2 regions of the Variovorax sp. J31P207 genome follow, and region 2 is predicted to be linked to the other one. Evidence: predicted binding sites of a transcription regulator. Region 2 holds the regulator's gene; the other holds the start of a gene.
The links. The regulator FNR, encoded in region 2, switches genes on or off when oxygen is low (the NO sensors DNR and NnrR bind a similar motif). The targets are predictions, from matches to a motif close to TTGATNNNNATCAA.
Positions count from the first base shown of each region.

Region 1: the regulator FNR is predicted to act here: its motif matches at 4,078-4,091, upstream of QTI68_RS00680 (universal stress protein).

Region 1 covers NZ_JASZYN010000001.1:138,975-149,347, forward strand. Annotated here, with positions in the region: gene QTI68_RS00660 (phosphoketolase family protein) at 1-155, opposite strand, end outside; gene QTI68_RS00665 (universal stress protein) at 169-990, opposite strand; gene QTI68_RS00670 (flavodoxin family protein) at 1,194-1,721, shown strand; gene QTI68_RS00675 (trypsin-like peptidase domain-containing protein) at 1,725-3,167, shown strand; gene QTI68_RS00680 (universal stress protein) at 3,176-4,018, opposite strand; gene QTI68_RS00685 (BON domain-containing protein) at 4,183-4,842, shown strand; gene QTI68_RS00690 (zinc-dependent alcohol dehydrogenase family protein) at 4,857-5,891, shown strand; gene QTI68_RS00695 (TraR/DksA family transcriptional regulator) at 5,888-6,262, shown strand; gene QTI68_RS00700 (winged helix-turn-helix domain-containing protein) at 6,326-7,054, shown strand; gene QTI68_RS00705 (PAS domain S-box protein) at 7,054-9,099, shown strand; gene QTI68_RS00710 (Crp/Fnr family transcriptional regulator) at 9,093-9,824, opposite strand; gene QTI68_RS00715 (Rossmann-fold NAD(P)-binding domain-containing protein) at 9,960-10,373, shown strand, end outside.
Region 2 covers NZ_JASZYN010000021.1:21,330-31,702, reverse strand. Annotated here, with positions in the region: gene hemN (oxygen-independent coproporphyrinogen III oxidase) at 1-863, opposite strand, end outside; gene fnr (fumarate/nitrate reduction transcriptional regulator Fnr) at 988-1,704, shown strand; gene QTI68_RS37470 (hypothetical protein) at 1,685-1,930, opposite strand; gene QTI68_RS37465 (FixH family protein) at 1,934-2,218, opposite strand; gene ccoG (cytochrome c oxidase accessory protein CcoG) at 2,244-3,692, opposite strand; gene ccoP (cytochrome-c oxidase, cbb3-type subunit III) at 3,715-4,638, opposite strand; gene QTI68_RS37450 (cbb3-type cytochrome oxidase subunit 3) at 4,635-4,781, opposite strand; gene ccoO (cytochrome-c oxidase, cbb3-type subunit II) at 4,793-5,416, opposite strand; gene ccoN (cytochrome-c oxidase, cbb3-type subunit I) at 5,427-6,866, opposite strand; gene ccoS (cbb3-type cytochrome oxidase assembly protein CcoS) at 6,934-7,071, opposite strand; gene QTI68_RS37430 (heavy metal translocating P-type ATPase) at 7,071-9,380, opposite strand; gene azu (azurin) at 9,581-10,033, shown strand; gene QTI68_RS37420 (phasin family protein) at 10,108-10,373, shown strand, end outside.

The DNA.
Region 1 (10,373 bases), on a different contig from region 2:
CGCGGCTTGATGTGCGCCAGCGACAACGGCTCGCTCAGCAACGGGTTGCCGGTCAGGTAGATCTGCCCGGCCGAGATGTAGTTCGCGGCGCGCCACCAGGCGTCGAGCAGGGCGAAGTCCTCGGGCTGCGACCGCGGATGGACAGGGAGCGTCATGGTCGCGCTCGCTTCAATGCGACATCAGCACGGGCAGGGTCATGGATCGCAGCAGCGACCGGGTGGCGCCGCCGAGCACCCACTCACGCGCCCGGCTGTGGCCGTAGCAGCCCATCACGAGCAGGTCCGCGCTCATGTCGGCGGCTGCCGAGAGAAGCCTCTCCCCGGCCTCGCCCTCCTCCGGGCCGCCTGAGTGCACCTCTGTTTCCACCCCCTGCGCCTTGAGATAGGCACGCAGGCTGCCCAAGGAGGCATCGGCATCCTCGCCGTAGCTGATCGCCTGCACGGCCTGCGCACGAGCGAGCCAGGGCAAGGCGGCGGACACTGCGCGCGCGGCCTCGGCCGTCTCCTTCCAGCCGATCAGCACCCGCCGGCCGATCGTGCCGACCGGCCCCGCATACGGCACCAGCAGCGCAGGCCGGCCGCTCTCGACCAGCACGCTGGAGACGAAATCCGACGGCAGCTCTCCCGCATTGGGATCATCCGGGTCGGGCTGCCCGAGGATGAGCAGGTCGGCATACAGGGCCCGACGGGCGAAGGCCCACGGCGCGTCGGCCATCGGCTCGGTCCAGTGCAGGCGCGGCGACCCTGCCGCGGCGCTCATGAAGGTCGCGTGCGCCTTGTCGCGCGAATCCCGATCGAGCGACTGCATGATCGCCACCGCTTCGGCCGCAGCTTCCAGTGCATAGGGATAGCGCAGCAGTGCCGACAGGGTGCACGGCTGGGCGGTCACTTCGGCCTCGAAGGCCTCGGCGACCTGACGCGCGAGCTTGACGCGCTCCGCGGCGCGCGGGGAACTGTCGAGATGAAGAAGGATGGTCTTGGGTGTCTGCATGAGGAGCTCCGTGGACGGCGGTGAACGAATGACCCAAGTTATCGCGCGCCAGGCCGGGCACCCTTGCGCGGCGTCAAACCAGGCGCCGACGGCGCGAAACGCCCTTTACTTGCGTCCGTCTTCCATCGGCCTTGATTCAGCGCAAGTTCACGGCCACTCGCTGTTTCTACATTGGGGGCTCGATGTACGAAGCGGAGAGGTCGATGAGCAAGATCCTCGTGGTTTTCTATTCCTACACCGGCACATCGCGCCGGGTGGCCGAGCTCCTGTGCAGCCAGCAAGGCTGGCCCATGGCGGAGATCGTGGACGCGCGGCCTCGCCGGGGCGTGCTCGGCAGCCTGCGCTGCCTGGTCGAATCGCTGTTCAAGCTCCGGCCGGACATCGGCTACAGCGGCCCGCTGCCACGCGACTTCGACGCGGTGGTGCTGGTGTCGCCCATCTGGGCGCTGCAACTGGCCGGCCCGATGCGCAGCTTCGTGGCCAGGCGGCGGGATCACATGCCCGATGTGGCCGTGATATCGGTCATGGGAGGCCAGGGCGCGCCCAACGCCGCCGCCGAGATCGCCCAGCTGGTCGGCAAGGCGCCGCTGCTGAGCGCCAGCTTCACCCAGCGCGAGGTCGAGGACGGCAGCTACGCCGCCCGGCTGCAGGCCTTCGGTACGGCAGTCCGGGCGGCGAAGGACTCGAAGGCGGTGGTGCGTCCCACGACCCTGTCGCCTCAGGCGGTCTGAAGCGTGAAGCCCGCTCCCATCGGATGGGGCGCGGCCGCGGTGGGTCTCGCCTGCCTGCTGGGTGCCTGCAGTTCCGATCCGGCCATGACGACCGGACCGGTCGCGCTGCGTTGGCGCTCGACCCCTTCGTTCTCCTCCCTCGTGGCGAGCCGCAGCGCCAGCGTCGTCGAGATCAGCACGCTCCGGATCGGGCGCGATGAAAGCCCCGGAGACGGCGAGCTCGAGTTCGCTCCGGAGAACGACTTCGCCGACCGGCTCGCCTGGCCGCTTCCCACGAGCGCGCGCATCAGCCAGATTCGCGATCTCGCGTCCGGCGTCATCCTCAGCAGCGACGGCGTGATCCTGACCAGCGCCCACGTGATCGCCGGCGTCGACGAAGCCCAGGTGCGGCTCGACGACGGACGGCGCTTCCAGGCCCGGGTGCTCGGCACCGACCCGCGTTCGGACGTCGGCTTGCTGGTCATCGACGCGACCGGGCTCACGCCGGCAGCCCTCGGGGACTCCTCGCGACTCGCGCCCGGCGACTGGGTCGCGGCGATCGGCGCACCCTTCGGGTTCCAGGGCAGCGTCACGGCCGGCGTGGTGAGCGCCGTGAACCGCCTCATCGGCGGTGCCGGGGAGATCCCCTTCATCCAGACGGACGTGGCCATCAATCCCGGCAGTTCGGGCAGTCCGCTCTTCAACAGCCGGGGCGAAGTGGTCGCCATCAACTCGTTGATCTACAGCGGCAGCGGCGGCTACATGGGCCTGTCCTTCGCCGTGCCGATCAACCTGGCGGTCGAGGTCGCCAAGCAACTGCGAGCCAACGGCGAAGTCCGGCGGGCGGAGCTGGGCGCCGAATTCCAGGAGGTCACGCCCGCGCTCGCGCGTTCCTTCGGCCTCGCGGGGAAACCGGTCGGAGCGCTGGTGGTGCGGATCGACGCCGCCGGTCCCGCCGCGCGCGCCGGCCTGCGCCGAGGCGATGTCGTCACGGCGTACGACGGCGTGGCCATCGGGCACTTCACCGATCTGCTGCAGCGGGTCGCCAAGGACCGCCCCGGCAGCCGCGTCGACCTCGACGTCTGGCGGCACGGCGCCAGGCAGACGCTGTCGGTGACGCTCGCCCAGCATCGCGCGCAGAGAACCGCGCTGCCCTCCGGGCTTGCGCCGGATTGGGGAGACGGTGTCGGGCTGACCTTGGGCGAACTGAGCCCCGCGCAACTCCGTCAGCTGGGCGTCGAAGGCGGCCTGATGGTGCGCGACGCCGCCGGGCTGGCACGCAGCGAAGGGATTCGTGCCGGCGACCTGATCGTGGCGGTCAACGACGCGCCGATGAGCCGCGTCGCGGACTTCAGCCGCACCCTGTCGAACACCCCGTCCGGCCAGACCGTCGCCCTGCTGGTCATGCGTGATCGGCGACTGGCCTATGTGGCGGTTCAACTCCCTGCGGCGCCCGCCATGCCATAGCGCGGCACTCAATGCGCCATCAGGATCGGAACGTCCATGCGCTCGAAGATTCCTCGGGTCACGCTGCCCAGCACCAGCTCGCGGATGCGGGTGTGGCCGTAGCCGCCCATCACGACCAGTCCCGCATCCTCCCGCGCAGCATGCGACAGCAGCGCATCGGCGAGTCCCTCGGAAGCCACATGCTGGACGGCCTTCGCCTCGATGCCGTGACGCCGGAGCCAGGCAAGGATCTGAGGGATCCGCAGGTCGCTGTCGTCGACCGGCGCGGCGCTTGCGCGCCACGACACCAGCGCAACGCTGGCGGCCTTCGAGAGCAGCAACAGTGCATCGCGCAACGCGATGGCGGCCTCGCGGCTGCCGTCCCACGCGACCAGCACGTTCTTGCCGAGTTCGCGAGCGCACTTCGCGCGAGGCAGCACGAGCACCGGGCGGCCCGCATGCAGGACGACCTGCTCCGGCAGGTCGCGGGCGGTCGTCGTGTCCGTGTCGCCAGGCTGGGACTGGCCGACGATGACCAGGTCGCTGGTGCGTCCGTGCAGGACGACCGCATCGACCGAGGGTTGATCCACCAGCCGGACCTCGGACGATATCGACGGCGCTCCCTCGATCAGCTTCCTGAAGGTGTGGGCGATGCCTTCGGCGCGCACGCGCAGGAAGTCGGCCGACGCGGCGATGAAATCGGTGTCCTTTCCCGCAATGGCCTCGGCGGGAATGACGCCGTCGTAGAGACCGGTGGGCACCAGGCCGATCAGATGGCTGCCGTGCTGCCTGGCCAGGGTCGCGGCGATACCCACGCGACCGGCACAGTGTTCCGAATAGTCGAGATGGACCAGGATCGTTCCGAGTTTCATGACGGTTCCAGGCGAAGGGAGACGAACGGCGATCTTCGGGCGTCGACTGGCCGCGGGCCTTGATTTCCATCAAGGCCGCCTCGCCGGACTGGCACTTGATCCAGCGCAAGCCCGCGCAGGCCGGCACTCCCTACAGTGAACCGTCCATCGACGAAGGAGCCTTCATGAAATCCGATGCCATGCTGCGAAGCGACATCGTCGCCGAACTGAACTTCGATCCTGCGATCACGATGAATGCCACCGACATCGGCGTGATCGTCAAGGATGGCGTCGTCACGCTGAGCGGGCATCCGTCCAGCCATTCGCAGAAGCATGCCATCGAGCGCGCCGTGCAGCGGGTCAAGGGTGTGAAGGCACTGGCCGTCGAGATGTCGGTCCGGCTTCCGGCCGGCAGCGAACGCACCGACGCCGACATCGCCAAGGCGGCGGAGAACGCCCTCGAATGGAACGTGCTGGTGCCGGACGACGCGGTCCACCCGATGGTGGAGGGCGGCTGGATCACGCTGAGCGGCGGCGTGGAATGGGCGTACCAGCGCCGGGCGGCCGAAGTCGCCGTGCGCCATCTGCTGGGCGTCAAGGGCGTCACCAACCTGGTCGAGGTCAAGAACCGGTTCACGGCGGTCGACGTCGAGCGGAAGATCAGCGATGCCCTGAAGCGGCAGGCCGATCGCGAGGCCAGGCACATCCAGGTGCTTGTCGATGGCGCCCAGGTCACGCTGCGGGGCACGGTCAAGTCCTGGGCGGAACGCAGGGCCGCGCAAGGCGCCGCGTGGTCGGCACCGGGCGTGGCGAAGGTCGTGAACAACCTTCTCGTCGAGGCCTGATCTCACACGCCATGATGCAGGCGATGGTTCTTCATGGGCCGAAGCAGCCGCTGCAGATGACGCAGCGCCCGCTGCCCGAGCCCGCCTCCGGCGAGGTTCGACTTCGCGTGCTGGCCTGCGCCGTCTGCCGCACCGACCTGCACGTGATCGACGGCGACCTGCCGCCCTCCGTGCTGCCCATCGTGCCGGGCCATGAAATCGTCGGCGAGGTCGAGGCGCTGGGTGCGGACGTCCGCTCGCTGGCCGTCGGAGACCGCGTCGGCGTCCCCTGGCTCGGCCACAGCTGCGGGCACTGCGCCTTCTGCGGCGCCGGCCGCGAGAACCTGTGCGACACGCCGCGCTTCACGGGCTATCACCGCGACGGCGGCTTCGCGACCCACGTGCTGGCCGAGGCCGATTTCTGCCTGCCGCTGGGCGACCTGGCCCAGGAGCCGGCCCGGATCGCACCCCTGCTCTGCGCCGGCCTGATCGGGTGGCGCAGCCTGAAGGCCGCCGGCGACGACGCCCGGCAGCTTGGCATCTACGGTTTCGGCGCCGCCGCACACCTGGTCACCCAGGTCGCGGTGGCCCAGGGCCGGACGGTCCACGCCTTCACGCGCGCCGGCGATGCGGCGAGCCAGGCCTTCGCGCTCAGCCTCGGCGCCGCATGGGCCGGCAGTGCGGACGTGCAGCCGCCGCACGCGCTGGACGCCGCGATCATCTTCGCGCCCGCGGGCGAGCTGGTGCCGTTGGCCTTGAGGGCGGTACGAAAAGGGGGCCGCGTGGTCTGCGGCGGCATCCACATGACGGACATCCCCGCCTTCCCGTACCGGCTGCTGTGGGAAGAGCGCCAGCTCGTCTCGGTGGCCAACCTCACGCGCGCCGATGCGCGCGAGTTCCTCCAGGTCGTGCGGGCGGATCCGCCGAAGGTCCACGTCACGACCTATGCGCTGGACCGGGCGAACGAGGCGATCGCGGACCTGCGGGCGGGCCGCCTCCAGGGTGCGGCGGTGCTCGTGCCGCCGGCGCCGCTGCAACGACCGAATCAACCGAAGGACCGAAGCCCATGAAACACCTCAATCCGTCAGACCTCGAAGATCTCGCCCGGCGACTCCAGGCCCGAAAGCGCGAGGTGCTGAACGAACTCGCGGCGGCCGGCACGCCGCTCCAGGGCGGCGTGCTCGCCGGCGAGCACGAGGTCCACAGCCACGCCGACGATGCCGAGGCCGAACGGCTGGACGACGTGCGTTTCGCCGAGATCGAGGTGGACCGGAACACCCTTCTCGACGTCGAGCAGGCGCAGCAGCGCCTGGCAAACGGACTCTACGGCCTGTGCATCGACTGCAACGAGGAGATTCCCCTCGAGAGGCTGCTCGCCCAGCCCACGGCGATACGCTGCGCCGCCTGCCAGACCAAGACCGAGGCGAAGCGACGTCACTGACGCGCACGCGGGCCGGTAACCGCGCTGTTGCGATCCGGCCGGGTCCGAGGCTAATATGGCCCGGTGACCAGCCCCACCCACCTTGCCGTCCTCGACGACGAAGCGGACATCACGCAGCTCCTTGCCAGCTACCTGGCGGGCCAAGGCTTTCGAGTCAGCCAGGTCCACACCGGCGCGGCGCTCTTCGAACTGATGGCGAGCGACGTACCGGCGCTGGTGCTGCTCGACCTGGGCCTCCCGGGCGAAGACGGCTTTGCCATCGCTCGCCAGCTGCGCGAACACTGGCGATGCGGCCTGGTCATCGTCACCGGACGGGGCGACGCGGTCGACAAGGTGGTCGGCCTGGAAGTGGGCGCTGACGACTACGTCACCAAGCCTTTCGACCTGCGGGAACTGGTGGCGCGCATCAAGGCGGTGCTGCGCCGCCTCGCGCCTTCCGACGCGCCGCCGGCCCGTGCCACGGCTGCGCCCGTCACGATGCTGCGCTTCGCACAGTGGGAGCTCGACACCGCCGCGCGACGGCTGCTGGACCCCAAGGGCCAGGAAGTGGCGCTGACCACGGGCGAGTTCGACCTCCTGAATACGCTGGCGACCCATCCGGGGCGGGTGCTGTCGCGCGACTTCCTGCTCGAGCATACGCGCGGCCGCGACGGGGGGCCCTTCGACCGCACGATCGACGTGCAGATCGGGAGGCTGCGCCGGAAGATCGAGGCCGACCCCGAGACGCCGCAGATCATCAAGTCGGTTCGTGGCGCCGGCTATATCCTCGTCCCCAAGGTCGAGGCGGCCTGATGCCGGCCCCGCTCGCTGCCTCGGGATTCGACGACGGGGCGGTGTTTCGCTCGCTCTTTCTCGCCTACCCCGACGCCCTCCTCCTGATCGACGAGCAAGGAGTGATCCGCCTCGCGAATCCCGCCGCACTGGAACTGCTGGGCCATGCCGAGACCGAGTTGATCGGCCTGCCGGTCGATGCGCTGGTGCCCGACGCCATCCGTCCGCGCCACGCGGCCTATCGCAAGGCCTACGCCGACCATCCGCGCCCTCGACCAATGGGCACGCAGATGGACCTGGTGGCCAAGCGGCGCGACGGCAGCGAGGTGATGGTCGAGATCGCGCTGAGTCCGTTGCAGGATCACGGCCTGCCCTACGTCGTGGCCGCGATCCGCGGTGTCGGCGCCTACCCGCGCGTGAAGCAGGCCTTGCAGCGCGCCCGCTACGCCGAATGCCTGGCCCAGTTCGGCCGGCATGCCGTCGACGCGCGCGATTCGAGGAAGCTGATCGACCTCGTTCCCACCATCGTGGCGGAAGCATTGCAGGTCGAGCAGGCCAAGATCCTGTTGCTCGAGCCGGACGGCACGCACTTCCGCATCGTCGCCGGCGTGGGACTGCTGCCCCAGGAAGCCATCGGCGACCGGATCCCCAACGAACCCGGATCTCCCTCCGGCCACGTGGTGGCGCACGGCAACCCGGTGCTCCTGAGCGACTACGCGCACGAGGGGCGCTTTCGGGTCCCGTCGCTCTACGTCGAGGCCGGCCTGGTGTGCGAACTCTCGGTGCCGCTGGCGGACCGGGGCCGCACCATCGGAACGCTCGCCGTTCGCTCACGCGTGCTGAAGCGCTTCGGCGACGACGAAGTCCGCTTCCTGGAGTCGCTGTCGAGCATGCTCGCCACGGTGATGCAGCGCGAGAGCAGCGAAGAGGCGCTCAACCACGCCCAGCGGCTCGAGAGCGTCGGCCAGCTGACCGGCGGCGTGGCGCACGATTTCAACAACCTGCTCACGGTGATCTCGGGCAATCTCCAGGTGCTCGAAGATGCACCGGCCTACGCTCGCGACCCCCTGGTGCAGCAGGTCGTCGGCGCCGCCACCCGCGCCACCCGACGCGGCGCCGAACTGACGGGAAAGCTGCTCGCGTTTTCCCGGCGCCAGATGCTCCAGCCGACGATCGTCGACGTCGCCGCCCTGCTGGAGTCCCTGACGAACATGCTTCGACGCACGCTGGACCAGCGCATCGGCATCACCCTCGATGCGCACGAAGTGCTTTGCGTGGCGGACCCCGGGCAGCTCGAGTCCGCCCTGCTCAACGTGGCCATCAATGCACGCGACGCCATGCCGCAAGGCGGGACCCTGTCATTCACTTGCCGGGCCGTGGCGGCGTTGCCGGACGGCCTGGAGGCCCAGCGGGGCGATTCACCATCGCATGGATTCGCGTCGATCGCCATCACGGACACCGGGCTCGGCATGCCGGAAGCCATCAAGGCGCGCGCCTTCGAACCCTTCTTCACGACCAAGGAGACCGGCCGCGGCACCGGCCTCGGCCTGTCGACGGTCTACGGCTTTGCCAGGCAGTCGCACGGCGCCGTGAGCCTCGCGAGCACCTTGGGGCACGGAACCACCGTCACGATCTTCCTGCCGCGAGCCGACCATGACGGCCTCGCCGATGACGGTCTCGAACGCGGTGCCAGCCACGTGCCGGAGGGACTGCGCGTCCTGCTGGTGGAAGACGACCCCGAAGTTCGCAGCGTGGTCGCGCGGTTCCTCGACGCGATGGCGTTCGAAGTCACCGCCTGCGCCGATGCCGAGGAGGCCCTTCGAATGCTGGCGACGGACCAGCCCGTCGGGTTGCTGCTGACGGACATCCTGCTCGGCCCGGGCCTGCGCGGCACCGAGCTGGCGGATGCGGCGATCGCGCTGCGGCCCGGGCTTCGGGTGCTGCTGATGTCCGGCTATTCCAGCGAATTGCCGGGCGAGCCACGGGGCCGCGAACTGCTTCGCAAGCCCTTCACGCGGGCCGACCTCGAGCAGGCCATCGCCCGGGCTCTCGAATCGTCTCAGTGAAGCGCGCCCGCCATCGGCGCGACCGTCGCTCCTTGGATGAAGGCGGTGAGCGCCTCGACCTGCGGGATATGGATGTCGCGCCGGCCCTTCTCCGTGAACCGGATCACGTCCCCGCGTGCCAGGCGCGACAGTGCCCGGCTGACGCTTTCGAGGGTCATGCCGAGGTAGTTGCCGATCTCGGCCCGCGTCATGCGCAAGGTGATCTGGTCGGTGCGCTGGCCGCGCTGGGCCAGCGCGTCGGTCCAGTAGCGAAGGAAACCCGCCACGCGCGCATCGGCGGGCAGCGTGCACAGCGACAACATCGAGTCGTGCTCACGGGTCAGTTCGCGGCTCATGGCCTCGTGCAGCACGGTGAGCAGCGCGGGCGTCCGCACGGCGGCCTGGATCAGCGCATCGTAGCGAATGGCCCAGACCTCCCCGGTGTCCATGGCCACCGCGTCGCAGGCGTAGTGCGATGTGGCGATGCCGTCCAGCCCCAGCCAGTCGCCCTTGAAATAGAGGCCGACCACCTGCTCCCGACCCTCGCCCGAGAGATTGACCATCTTGAAGTAGCCGGAGTTCACGATGTAGAGGCAGCCGAACGATTGGCCCACCTGGTACACCGAGTCGCCGGCGCGAACGATGCGCCGCTGGATGGGCATGCTGTCCTGCAGCAGCTGCAGCGTGTCGGCGATACGGCCGACGACAGATACCGGGCGATTCGGGGTGTTCGTCACTTCAGTCATCACTGGCTCCTGGCAGATTGATGGACCCCAGCTTAGGAAGCGAGTGCAACAGATGCGCCAACGCCATGGGGGTCTGGGTAACAGCGGGTGAATGCTTCGTGTCAGATCGGTAACCGCGACCGCGGCCCCGCTTTGTTGACCGCCGTCAAATCCGCGGACCGCAAAAGCCATACCGTTGCAGCTGTGAAGCCTTCTTCCTCTCATGCCGGCACCTGGCAACCCGATGAACCGCTGGCGGCCGCAAAGATCGTCGCCCTCTTTGCCGCGGCCCGGCGCCTGCGGGCGGATTCGGATGCGGGGGCTACCGGCAACCCCTTGCGCGGCAGGAACCTGGCCTTGCTGATGGCGAGGCCCGCGGGCCGAGAAGTGTCGCCACTCCATCGCGCAGCCCAAGACCTGGGCGCCCGCGTCGCCGAAGTCCCCTTCGAGGCCGACGCTTCCAGGCAGGTGGACATCGGGGCGCTGGCGCGGCTTCTGGGGCGGATGTACGACGCGATCGACTGCGACACGTTGCCGTCGTCGACGGTTCGCCGGATCGAGCGAGAGGCC
Region 2 (10,373 bases):
ATCGAGCGCGACAGCATCTCGACCTTGGCCGCCGCATCGGGCAGCGCCTGGGTCGCGATGCGGCGCTGGGCCTTGAAGCGCTCGGGCAGGTGGGCATAGGCATAGAGCGCGATCCGGTCGGGCCGCAGCGCGCAGACCTGGGCCAGCGTGCGGTCGAAGGAGGCCGCGCTCTGGCGCGGCAGCCCGTAGATCAGGTCGACGTTGACCGAATCGAAGCCCAGCCCGCGAGCCGTCGCCATCAGGTCGAACACCTGCCCGGCCGGCTGGATCCGGTGCACCGCCTTCTGCACGTCGGGGTCGAAATCCTGGACGCCGAAGCTCAGCCGGTTGAAGCCCAGCGCGGCCAGGGTCACCAGGCGTTCCCGGTCGACGGTGCGCGGGTCGATCTCGATCGAATGCTCGCCATCCGGCGACAAGGAGAAGGCATCGCGCAGCATGCCCATCAGCGTCCGCAGGCCGGCATCGTCGAGAAAGGTCGGCGTGCCGCCGCCGAGGTGCAGCTGGCGGACCACGGCGCCGCGGCCGAGCCGCTCGACCTGCAGCGCGATCTCGCGCGCCAGGTAGTCCAGGTACTCGCGCCCCTTGCTCTTGTGGCGGGTCACGATCTTGTTGCAGGCGCAGTAGTAGCAGAGCGATTCGCAGAACGGGATATGCACGTAGAGCGACAGCGCCCGCGCGCTGGCGCCGGTGCTGCCGCGCTGTTCGAGCGTCTGGGCATAGTCCTCGGCCGTGAAGGCGTCGACGAAGCGGTCCGCGGTCGGGTAGGAGGTGTAGCGCGGCCCGGCGCAGTCGAACCGCCGCAGCACGGACGGCGCGGGCACCAGGGGGGGCGGCGTGAGGGCTGGAGCGGAGACGGGAGGCATCGCGGACGCAGGCATGGGCTTCGGTGTGTCACTATGCCGCCGTCGCGATCCGCAAACCTTGACCTGCATCAAGCATCCGGCCCACCCCCCCACGGACAATCCCCGCATGACCTCGACTGCATCAATGAAGCCCGAAAATATCAAGGTCGCCTGTTCCAACTGCAACCTGCGCGAGCTGTGCATGCCGGTCGGACTGGCGCCCGGGGAACTGCAGCGCCTCGACGACCTGGTCGCCACGCGGCGCAAGGTCAAGCGGCGCGAGACGCTGTTTCGGAACGGCGAGCCCTTCACCTCGCTCTACGCGATCCGCACCGGGGTCTTCAAGACCCGGGTCACCAGCGAGGACGGGCGCGACCAGGTCACCGGCTTCCAGATGGCCGGCGAGATCATCGGCCTCGACGGCATCGTCAACGACCAGCACACCTGCGACGCCGTCGCCCTCGAAGACTCCGAGGTCTGCGTGATGCCCTTCGAACGCATCGAGGAACTGTCGCGCGAGGTGACGGCGCTGCAGCGCCACGTGCACCAGATCATGAGCCGCGAGATCGTCCGCGAGCATGGCGTGATGCTGCTGCTCGGCAGCATGCGGGCCGAGGAGCGGCTGGCGGCCTTCCTGCTGAACCTGGTGCAGCGGCTGCATGCGCGCGGCTTCTCGCGCTCCGAGCTGGTGCTGCGCATGACGCGCGAAGAGATCGGCAGCTACCTCGGCCTCAAGCTCGAGACCGTGAGCCGGACGCTGTCGAAGTTCGCGGCCGACGGCATGGTCGAGGTCGAGCAGCGCAACGTGCGCATCCTCGATCCCGAGGCGCTGCGCCGCATCGTCAATCCGCCGGGCTGTTGAGCTCGGCCGCCGGCCGGGCCAGCAGCAGCGTCAAGGCGCCCGCCGCCGTGGCCAGCAGCCAGAAGGCAAAGAACCCGACCGTGTAGACCGCCTGGCGAGAGGCGCCCAACGCCTCGCCGCGCCAGTTGAGGTCGCCCGGATCGACCAGCGCGAACACCAGCACCTCGAGCGCGCAGGCCAGCAGGAATGCCGGCCAGAGTATCCACATCCAGCGTTGCGCCTGCATGGCTCAGCGCCTCGGCGACGGCACGTCGGCGCTCGGGGTGGCCGCGTGGTTGCGCCCGGCCACCGCCGGCATGAGCTTCTTGTCGGCCAGCGTGCGGTTGATCTCCACGCCCTTGCGGTAGTAGTCCTCGTCGACCACCGGGTCGGGCGTGCGCAGGGCCAGCCACAAGGTGGCGAAACTCGCGATCACCACCAGGCCCGGCCCGCCGATCACCATCCACACCAGCCCGAAGCGCCACCAGGGTGGACAGGGACGCGTCGCTTCGTCATGGCTGCTCTTGTCGGTCATCTTCTGCCTCCTTGGGGCCTGGATTTCATCGCGGGACCAGGAACACGGCCTTCTCGGACACGCTGCCCTGGCCGCTTTCCGCTCGAACGTCGAAATACACCTTGTGGGAACCGGCCGTCGCCGCGCCGTAGGGCAGCTGCAGCCGCACCGCGACCCAGCGCGACTGCGCCGGCGCGACCTCGACCACCGGCTCCGAGGACACGTGCAGCCCCTCGAGGCCGCTGGCTTCGATCCGGTAGCGCTGCACCTGCTCGGTGGCGTTCATGATCTGCAGGCGGTAGACGTTCTCGAGCTGGCCGCCCTCGACGATGCGGGCCAGCGAGGCGCGGTCGCGCACCACGTCGACCTTCAGCGGCGTGCGCGTCACCAGGCTCGCCAGCAGGCCGATGCACAGCGCGCCGAGCACCGCGCTGTAGACCAGCACCCGCGGCCGCAGCACGCGGCGCAGCACCTGGCGCGGCGTCCAGCGCCCGGCCATGCTGTTCTGCGTGGCGTAGCGGATCAGGCCGCGCGGGGTCGACATCTTGTCCATCACGATGTTGCAGGCATCCACGCAGAGGCCGCAGCCGATGCATTCGTACTGCAGGCCCTGGCGGATGTCGATGCCGGTCGGGCAGACCTGGACGCACAGCTTGCAGTCGATGCAATGGCCGAACTCCGATGCGGCAGCGGTCGCCCGACCCTTGGCCGGCACGCCGCGCGGTTCGCCGCGTGCCGTGTCATAGCTCACGATCAGCGTGTCGCGGTCGAACATCGCGCTCTGGAAGCGCGCATAGGGGCACATGTACTTGCACACCTGCTCGCGCATGAAGCCGGCGTTGCCGTAGGTGGCGAAGCCGTAGAACAGCACCCAGAAGACCTCCCAGGAGCCCATCCGGGTCTGCAGGAATTCCATGCCCAGTTCGCGGATCGGCGTGAAGTAGCCGACGAAGGTGAAGCCGGTCCACAGGCCGATCGATATCCAGACCACGTGCTTGAACCACTTCTTGACCAGCTTCTCGGCCGAGAAGGCGCCGTTGTCGAGCCGCATGCGCGCGATGCGGCTGCCCTCGATCTTCTCCTCGACCCACATGAAGATCTCGGTGTAGACCGTCTGCGGGCAGGCGTAGCCGCACCACAGGCGCCCCGCCACGGCGGTGAACAGGAACAACGACAGCGCCGAGACCACCAGCAGCCCGGTCAGGTAGATCAGGTCCTGCGGATAGAGCACCAGCCCGAACAGGAAGAAGCGCCGCGCGCCGAGGTCGAACAGCACCGCCTGCCGCTGGCCCCACTCGAACCAGGGCAGGCCGTAGAAGACCAGCTGCGTCGCGAACACCAGGGCCCAGCGCCAGCGGGCGAAATAGCCGCTGACGCTGCGCGGATAGATCTTCTTGTGGGCCGCGTAGAGCCCGACGTCCTCCTCGGCCGCCGCGATCGGGATCACGGTGCGCGGCTTCGGTGGCGTCGTCTGCTCGGTCATGGAAACGCTCATGGACAAGACTCGGGCGGCGGCCTCATTGCCCCGCGGCGGTGACCGTCTTGTTGTTCGACAGGCCCCACACGTAGGCGGTCAGCACGTGGATCTGCGCTTCGGTCAGGCGGCCCTGCTGCGCCGGCATCTGGTTGGTCTTGCCGCCGTTGATCATCGCGATGATCGCTTCCTGGCCGTAGCCGTGCAGCCAGATCTTGTCGGCCAGGTTCGGCGCGCCCACCGCCTGGTTGCCGACGCCGCCGATGCCGTGGCAGGCCGCGCACGCCGTGAACTTGCTCTTGCCGAGTCCGGCGCGCACCGAATCGTGCGGGCTGTCCGACAGGCTCAGCACGTAGTTGGCGAGGTTCTTGACGTCCTCGGCCGATCCGACCGCCTCGGCCATCGGCGGCATCGTGCCGATGCGGCCGAGCGCGATGGTCTCGTGGATCTTCTCGGGCGTGCCGCCATGCAGCCAGTCGCCATCGGTGAGGTTCGGGAAGCCCTTGCTGCCGCGGGCATCCGAGCCGTGGCACTGGGCGCAGTTGTTCAGGAACAGGCGCTCGCCGACCGCCATGGCGCCGGCGTCGGAGGCGAGCTTCTCGACCGGCTGCGCGGTGTAGGCGGCGTACACAGGCGCCAGTTCGGCGTTGGCCTTCTCCACCGCCTTCTCGTACTCGCCCTGGGTGCTCCAGGCCAGGGTGCCGCGGTAGCTGCCCAGCCCCGGGAACGCCACCAGGTAGCCGATGCCGAACACGATGGTCAGCACGAACAGGCCCATCCACCAGCGCGGCATCGGGTTGTTCATCTCGCGCAGGTCCTCGTCCCAGACATGGCCCGTGGTGTTGTCGGCGCTCGAAGGGCCGCGGAAGCGGGCCGTCAGCCACAGCAGCAGCGCGCAGGCCAGGATGCCGCCGAGCGCGATCGCGGTGACGAAGTGCGACCAGAAGGCGTTGACGAAGTCGCTCACGACGGGTCCTCCTCGAACGGCAGGCGTGCCGCCTCTTCGAAGGCCTGCGCGTTGCGGCGCGAATACGCCCAGACCAGGATGCCGATGAAGGTCGCGAACGAGACCAGCGTGGCGGCGATTCGCAGGGTGGTGATGTTGTCCATCGCGGTTGTCCTTACTTGAGTGCCAGGCCGAGCGACTGCAGATAGGCGACCACGGCGTCCATCTCGGTCTTGCCCTTGACCGCGGCCGGCGCGGCTGCGATCTGCTCGTCGGTGTAGGGCACGCCGACCCGGCGCAGCGCCGTCATGTGGGCGGCCGACTCGGCGCCATCCAGCGGCGCCTTCTCGAGCCAGGTGTAGGCCGGCATGTTCGACTCCGGCACCACGTCGCGCGGGTTGTTGAGGTGGATGCGGTGCCACTCGTCGCTGTACTTGGCGCCCACCCGGTGCAGGTCGGGGCCGGTGCGCTTGCTGCCCCACTGGAACGGGTGGTCGTAGACGAACTCGCCGGCCACCGAATAGTGGCCATAGCGCAGCGTCTCGGCGCGGAACGGCCGGATCATCTGCGAATGGCAGTTGTAGCAACCCTCGCGCACGTAGATGTCGCGGCCCGCGAGCTGCAGCGGCGTCAGCGGCTCGACGCCGGCGACCGCCTCGGTGGTCGACTTCTGGAAGAACAGCGGCACGATCTCGACCAGGCCGCCGACCGCGATCACCAGCAGGATCAGCACGATCATCAGGAAGTTGTTGGTCTCGATCTTCTGGTGCGAGAAGCCCGGGGGAATGTTCGAACTCATGGGCGTTTCCTCAGGCGTGGGCCATGGCGGGCTGCGGGATCGGCGCGGGCTTGCTGAAGCCCGAGATCACCGTCATCCAGACGTTCCAGGCCATCACCAGCATGCCGCTCAGGTACAGCACGCCGCCGAGCACGCGCACCACGTAGTAGGGATAGGTGGCCTTCACGCTTTCGACGAAGGTGTAGGTCAGCGTGCCGTCGGGGTTGACCGCGCGCCACATCAGGCCCTGCATCACGCCGGCGATCCACATCGCGGCGATGTAGAGCACGATGCCGATGGTCGCCATCCAGAAGTGCAGCTCGATCGCCTTCACGCTGAACATCTCGGTGCGGCCGTACACGCGCGGGATCAGGTAGTACAGCGAGCCCATCGAGATCAGGCCGACCCAGCCGAGCGCGCCCGAGTGCACGTGGCCGACGGTCCAGTCGGTGTAGTGCGAGAGCGCGTTGACGGTCTTGATCGACATCATCGGACCCTCGAAGGTCGACATGCCGTAGAACGACAGCGAGACGATCAGGAAGCGCAGGATCGGGTCGGTGCGCAGCTTGTGCCAGGCGCCCGACAGCGTCATCACGCCGTTGATCATGCCGCCCCAGCTCGGCGCCAGCAGGATCAGCGAGAACACCATGCCGATCGACTGGGTCCAGTCGGGCAGCGCCGTGTAGTGCAGGTGGTGCGGGCCGGCCCACATGTAGGTGAAGATCAAGGCCCAGAAGTGAACGATCGACAACCGGTACGAATACACCGGGCGGCCGGCCTGCTTCGGCACGTAGTAGTACATCATCCCGAGGAAGCCCGCGGTCAGGAAGAAGCCGACCGCGTTGTGGCCGTACCACCACTGGACCATCGCATCCTGCACGCCGGCGTAGGCCGAGTAGCTCTTCATCGCGCCGGCCGGGATGGCCGCGCTGTTGACGATGTGCAGCAGCGCCACCGCGATGATGAAGGCGCCGTAGAACCAGTTGGCGACGTAGATGTGGCGCACCTTGCGAACGCCGATGGTGCCGAAGAAGACGATCGCGTAGGCCACCCAGACGACCGCGATCAGGATGTCGATCGGCCATTCGAGCTCGGCGTATTCCTTGCCGCTGGTGTAGCCCAGCGGCAGGCTGATGGCCGCCGCCACGATCACCGCTTGCCAGCCCCAGAACACGAACGAGGCCAGCGCCGGCGCGAACAGCCGGACCTGGCAGGTGCGCTGCACGACGTGGAAGCTGGTGGCCATGAGCGCACAGCCGCCGAAGGCGAAGATCACCGCGTTGGTGTGCAGCGGACGCAGTCGCCCGTAGCTGAGCCACGGGATGCCGAAGTTGAGGTCGGGCCAGGCCAGCTGCGAGGCGATGACCACCCCCACCAGCATGCCCACCACTCCCCAGACGACGGACATGAGAGCGAATTGCCGCACGACCGTGTCGCTGTAGACAGGCGCGGAAGAATTCGGAGCATGCATCGCAGAGCCTTGTTGTATGGAACGGGCCCAGTGTCCGGTTGGGGGCTTCCAGCCGGCTTGATGCAAATCAATCGTTGCGCAGAATGCGCTCGCCTTCGCCCTCGACGTCGTCGAATTGGCCACGGTCCACCGCCCACCAGAGGCCGGCGAGGATGATCAGCACCAGCACCACGGAGAACGGGATCAGCAGGAACAGGATGTCCATCAGGCCGTCCCCGCGCGCAGCGGCCGGCCGGCCAGCCGCGCCGCATTCAGCACCACGGCCAGCGAGCTCGCGGCCATGCCCAGTCCCGCGAGCCACGGCGGCAGCCAGCCGACGATCGCCAGCGGCACGCAGACCGCGTTGTAGCCGGCCGCCCACCAGAGGTTCTGCCGCACCACGCGCAGGGTGCGGCGCGCCTGCGCGATGGCGCCGGGAATGACATCGAGCGAATCGCCGAGGACCACGAAGTCGGCGTTGGCGCGCGCCAGCGGCACCGCGCGTCCGAACGCGAACGAGGCGTGCGCATGCGCGAGCACCGGCCCGTCGTTGAGCCCGTCGCCCACCATCGCGACCGCGCGGCCCTGGGCCTGCAGGTCCTTCAGGCGGGCCAGCTTGTCCTCGGGCGTGCAGTCGCCGAGCACCAGCGCGATGCCGGCGCGCTGCGCCACCTCGCGCGCCGCGGCGCCGCTGTCGCCCGACAGCAGCCATACCGCCTGGCCCTGCGCTTCCAGTGCCGACACCGTGGCCGCGGCGTCTTCGCGCAGGTCCTCCGCCAGCACGAAGCTCGCGACCCAGCCCTGGTCGTCGCTGAGATGGACCTGCGCCGCCTGCACGGCCAGCGGCGCGACGCCGCAGAATGCGGCCGAGCCCAGGCGCAGGCGCCGACCGGCACCGCCGCCGCGGCGGCTCAGCGTGCCCTCCAGGCCCTCACCGGCATGCTCGGCGAGCTGCACCGGGACCCAGCCCGGCGGCCCACGGTGCTGGTCGTTCCAGGCCTGCACCAGCGCGCGCGAGGCCGGGTGCAGGGACTGCGCCGCCAGCGCGGCCGCGAGTTCCACCGCATCGCCCGGCCGCATGCCCTGGCGGCTGTAGACCCGGTCCAGCCGCGGCGTGTCGCGGGTCAGCGTGCCGGTCTTGTCGAACACCACGGTGTCGACCGCGGCCAACGACTCCAGCGCCTGCAGGTTGCGCACCAGCAACCCGCCACGCGCCAGCGTGCCGGCGCTCGCCAGCATCGCCGCCGGCGTGGCCAGCGACAGCGCGCAGGGGCAGGTCACGATCAACACCGCCACCGCGACCATCAAGGCCTTGCCCGGGTCCACCTGCCACCACCAGGCGGCAGCCCCCGCCGCGGCCGCGAGCACCGCGAGCAGGAACGGACGCGCCGCGCGATCGGCCAGGCGCGCGAGCCGCGGCTTCTGCAGCGAGGCGTTCTCCATCAGGGCGACGATCTGGGCGTACCGGGTGTCGGGCCCGAGCGCCTCGACCCGCACCTCGACCACCGCGCCGACGTTGTGGCTGCCGGCCAGCACCCGGGCACCGCAAGGACGCGCGACCGGCCGCGACTCGCCGGTGATCAGCGCCTCGTCGGCCGAGGTGTCGCCCGCGACCACGCGGCCATCGGCCGGGAAGGCTTCGCCGGGCAGCACGCGCAGCATGTCGCCGACCGCCAGCCGCCGCACTGCGACGCGCTCGAACTCGCCGTCGGCACGGCGCCGCAGCACGCTGTCGGGCAGCCGGTTCATCAGGGCGTCGAGCGCCCCGGCGGTGCGGTCGCGCAGCCGCGATTCGAGCCAGCGGCCGGTCAGCAGGAAGAACACGAACATGGTCAGCGAATCGAAATAGAGTTCGTGGCCCAGCGGCCCCTCGGGATCGAATGTGGCCGCGGTGCTGACGATGAAGGTGATCGCCATGCCGAGCGCCACCGGCAGGTCCATGCCGATGCGGCGCTGCCGCAGGTCGCGCCAGGCGCTGCGAAAGAAGGGGGTGCAGCAGAACAGCACGACCGGCAGGGTGAGCACCCACGAGGCCCAGCGCAGCAGCTGTGCGGCATCGGGCGACATGTCGCCGGGCCGGGCGATGTAGGCCGGGTAGGCGTACATCATGACCTGCATCATGCAGAAGCCCGCCACCAGCCAGCGCCAGAGCGCGAGCCGCGATTCGCGCGCGCGCCGCGCACTCGCCAGCATGTCGCCGGCCGGCACCAGCCGGTAGCCGGCGGCGGCGCAGGCCTCGAACCAGCGCGATGGCTTGACCTTGGCGGGCGACCAGACCACCCGGGCGCGCCGGCTGGCCGCATTGACCTCGGCCGAGACCACGCCCGGCACCTGCATCAGCGCCGCCTCGACCGTGAACGCGCAGGCCGCGCAGTGCATGCCCTCGACCGCGACCTGCGACTCCCAGCGCGCCGCGGCATCGCCGGGCTCCAGCGCACGCCCGAATCCCGGCCATTCCGCCGGATCGTCCAGCAGCGACCAGGCCGGCTGCGAAGCGGCAGGCAAGCCAGGAGCGAGGGAGAGCACGGCTTCCATGCCCCGAGACTAGCGATCGCGGCGCGGCGCGACTTGACCTGGATCAAAGGCCGTCGCCGCGGCCTGTTGCGCCGCGCGGTATCGGCAAGCACTCTTGTCGCACGTCCTTGATCCAGGTCACGCGACCTCGGCGGCGAGTCATCACAATGGGCTTGGCGCACGGTTGCGCGCGCCATCCTTTTTTCTGGAGAACCTTCCCCATGCTTCGCCACCGTCTCGCCGCCCTCGCCGTGCTGGCTTTCGCCTCCGTCCCCGCCCTCGCCGCCGACTGCACCGTCGAGATCGAAGGCAACGACGCGATGCAGTTCAACAAGCCCGCCATCGAGGTCAGCCAGTCCTGCAAGGAGTTCACGGTCAAGCTCAAGCACAGCGGCAAGATGCCCAAGCAGGCCATGGGCCACAACTGGGTGCTGGCCAAGACCGCCGACGTGCAGGCGGTCGCCGCCGACGGCATCGCCGCCGGTCTGCCCCAGAACTACGTCAAGGCCGGCGACGCCCGCGTCGTGGCCCACACCAAGATCGTCGGCGGCGGCGAGAGCGACAGCGTGAGCTTCGCCCCGGCCAAGCTGGCCGCCGACGGCAGCTACACCTACTTCTGCTCCTTCCCCGGCCATTCGACGCTGATGAAGGGCACGCTCAAGCTGGTCAAGTGAGCGAAGGGCTTTCATGAAACGCCCTTCTGGGCGTATCGTGGCGACCCCAACCTTCAAATCCGGAGACACCGCACATGGCCACCAGCAAGTCGAGCACCACCGCCGCGAAGAAGACGCGTTCGACCGGCATCCCCACGCCGGCCGACGTCCAGGAAGCCTTCGTCAAGCCGCTGAAGGGCATGGCGGAGCGACTGCAGAACCTGCCGCTGGCGGGCGCCGCGGGAGCGATCGTCGAGAGCGGGCGCAAGGACCTGCAGGCGCTGGTCAAGGCCAACGAGAAGTCCTACGAGGGGCTGCAGGCCGTGGTGCAGCGCCAGACCGAGATGCTCAAGACCTCGAT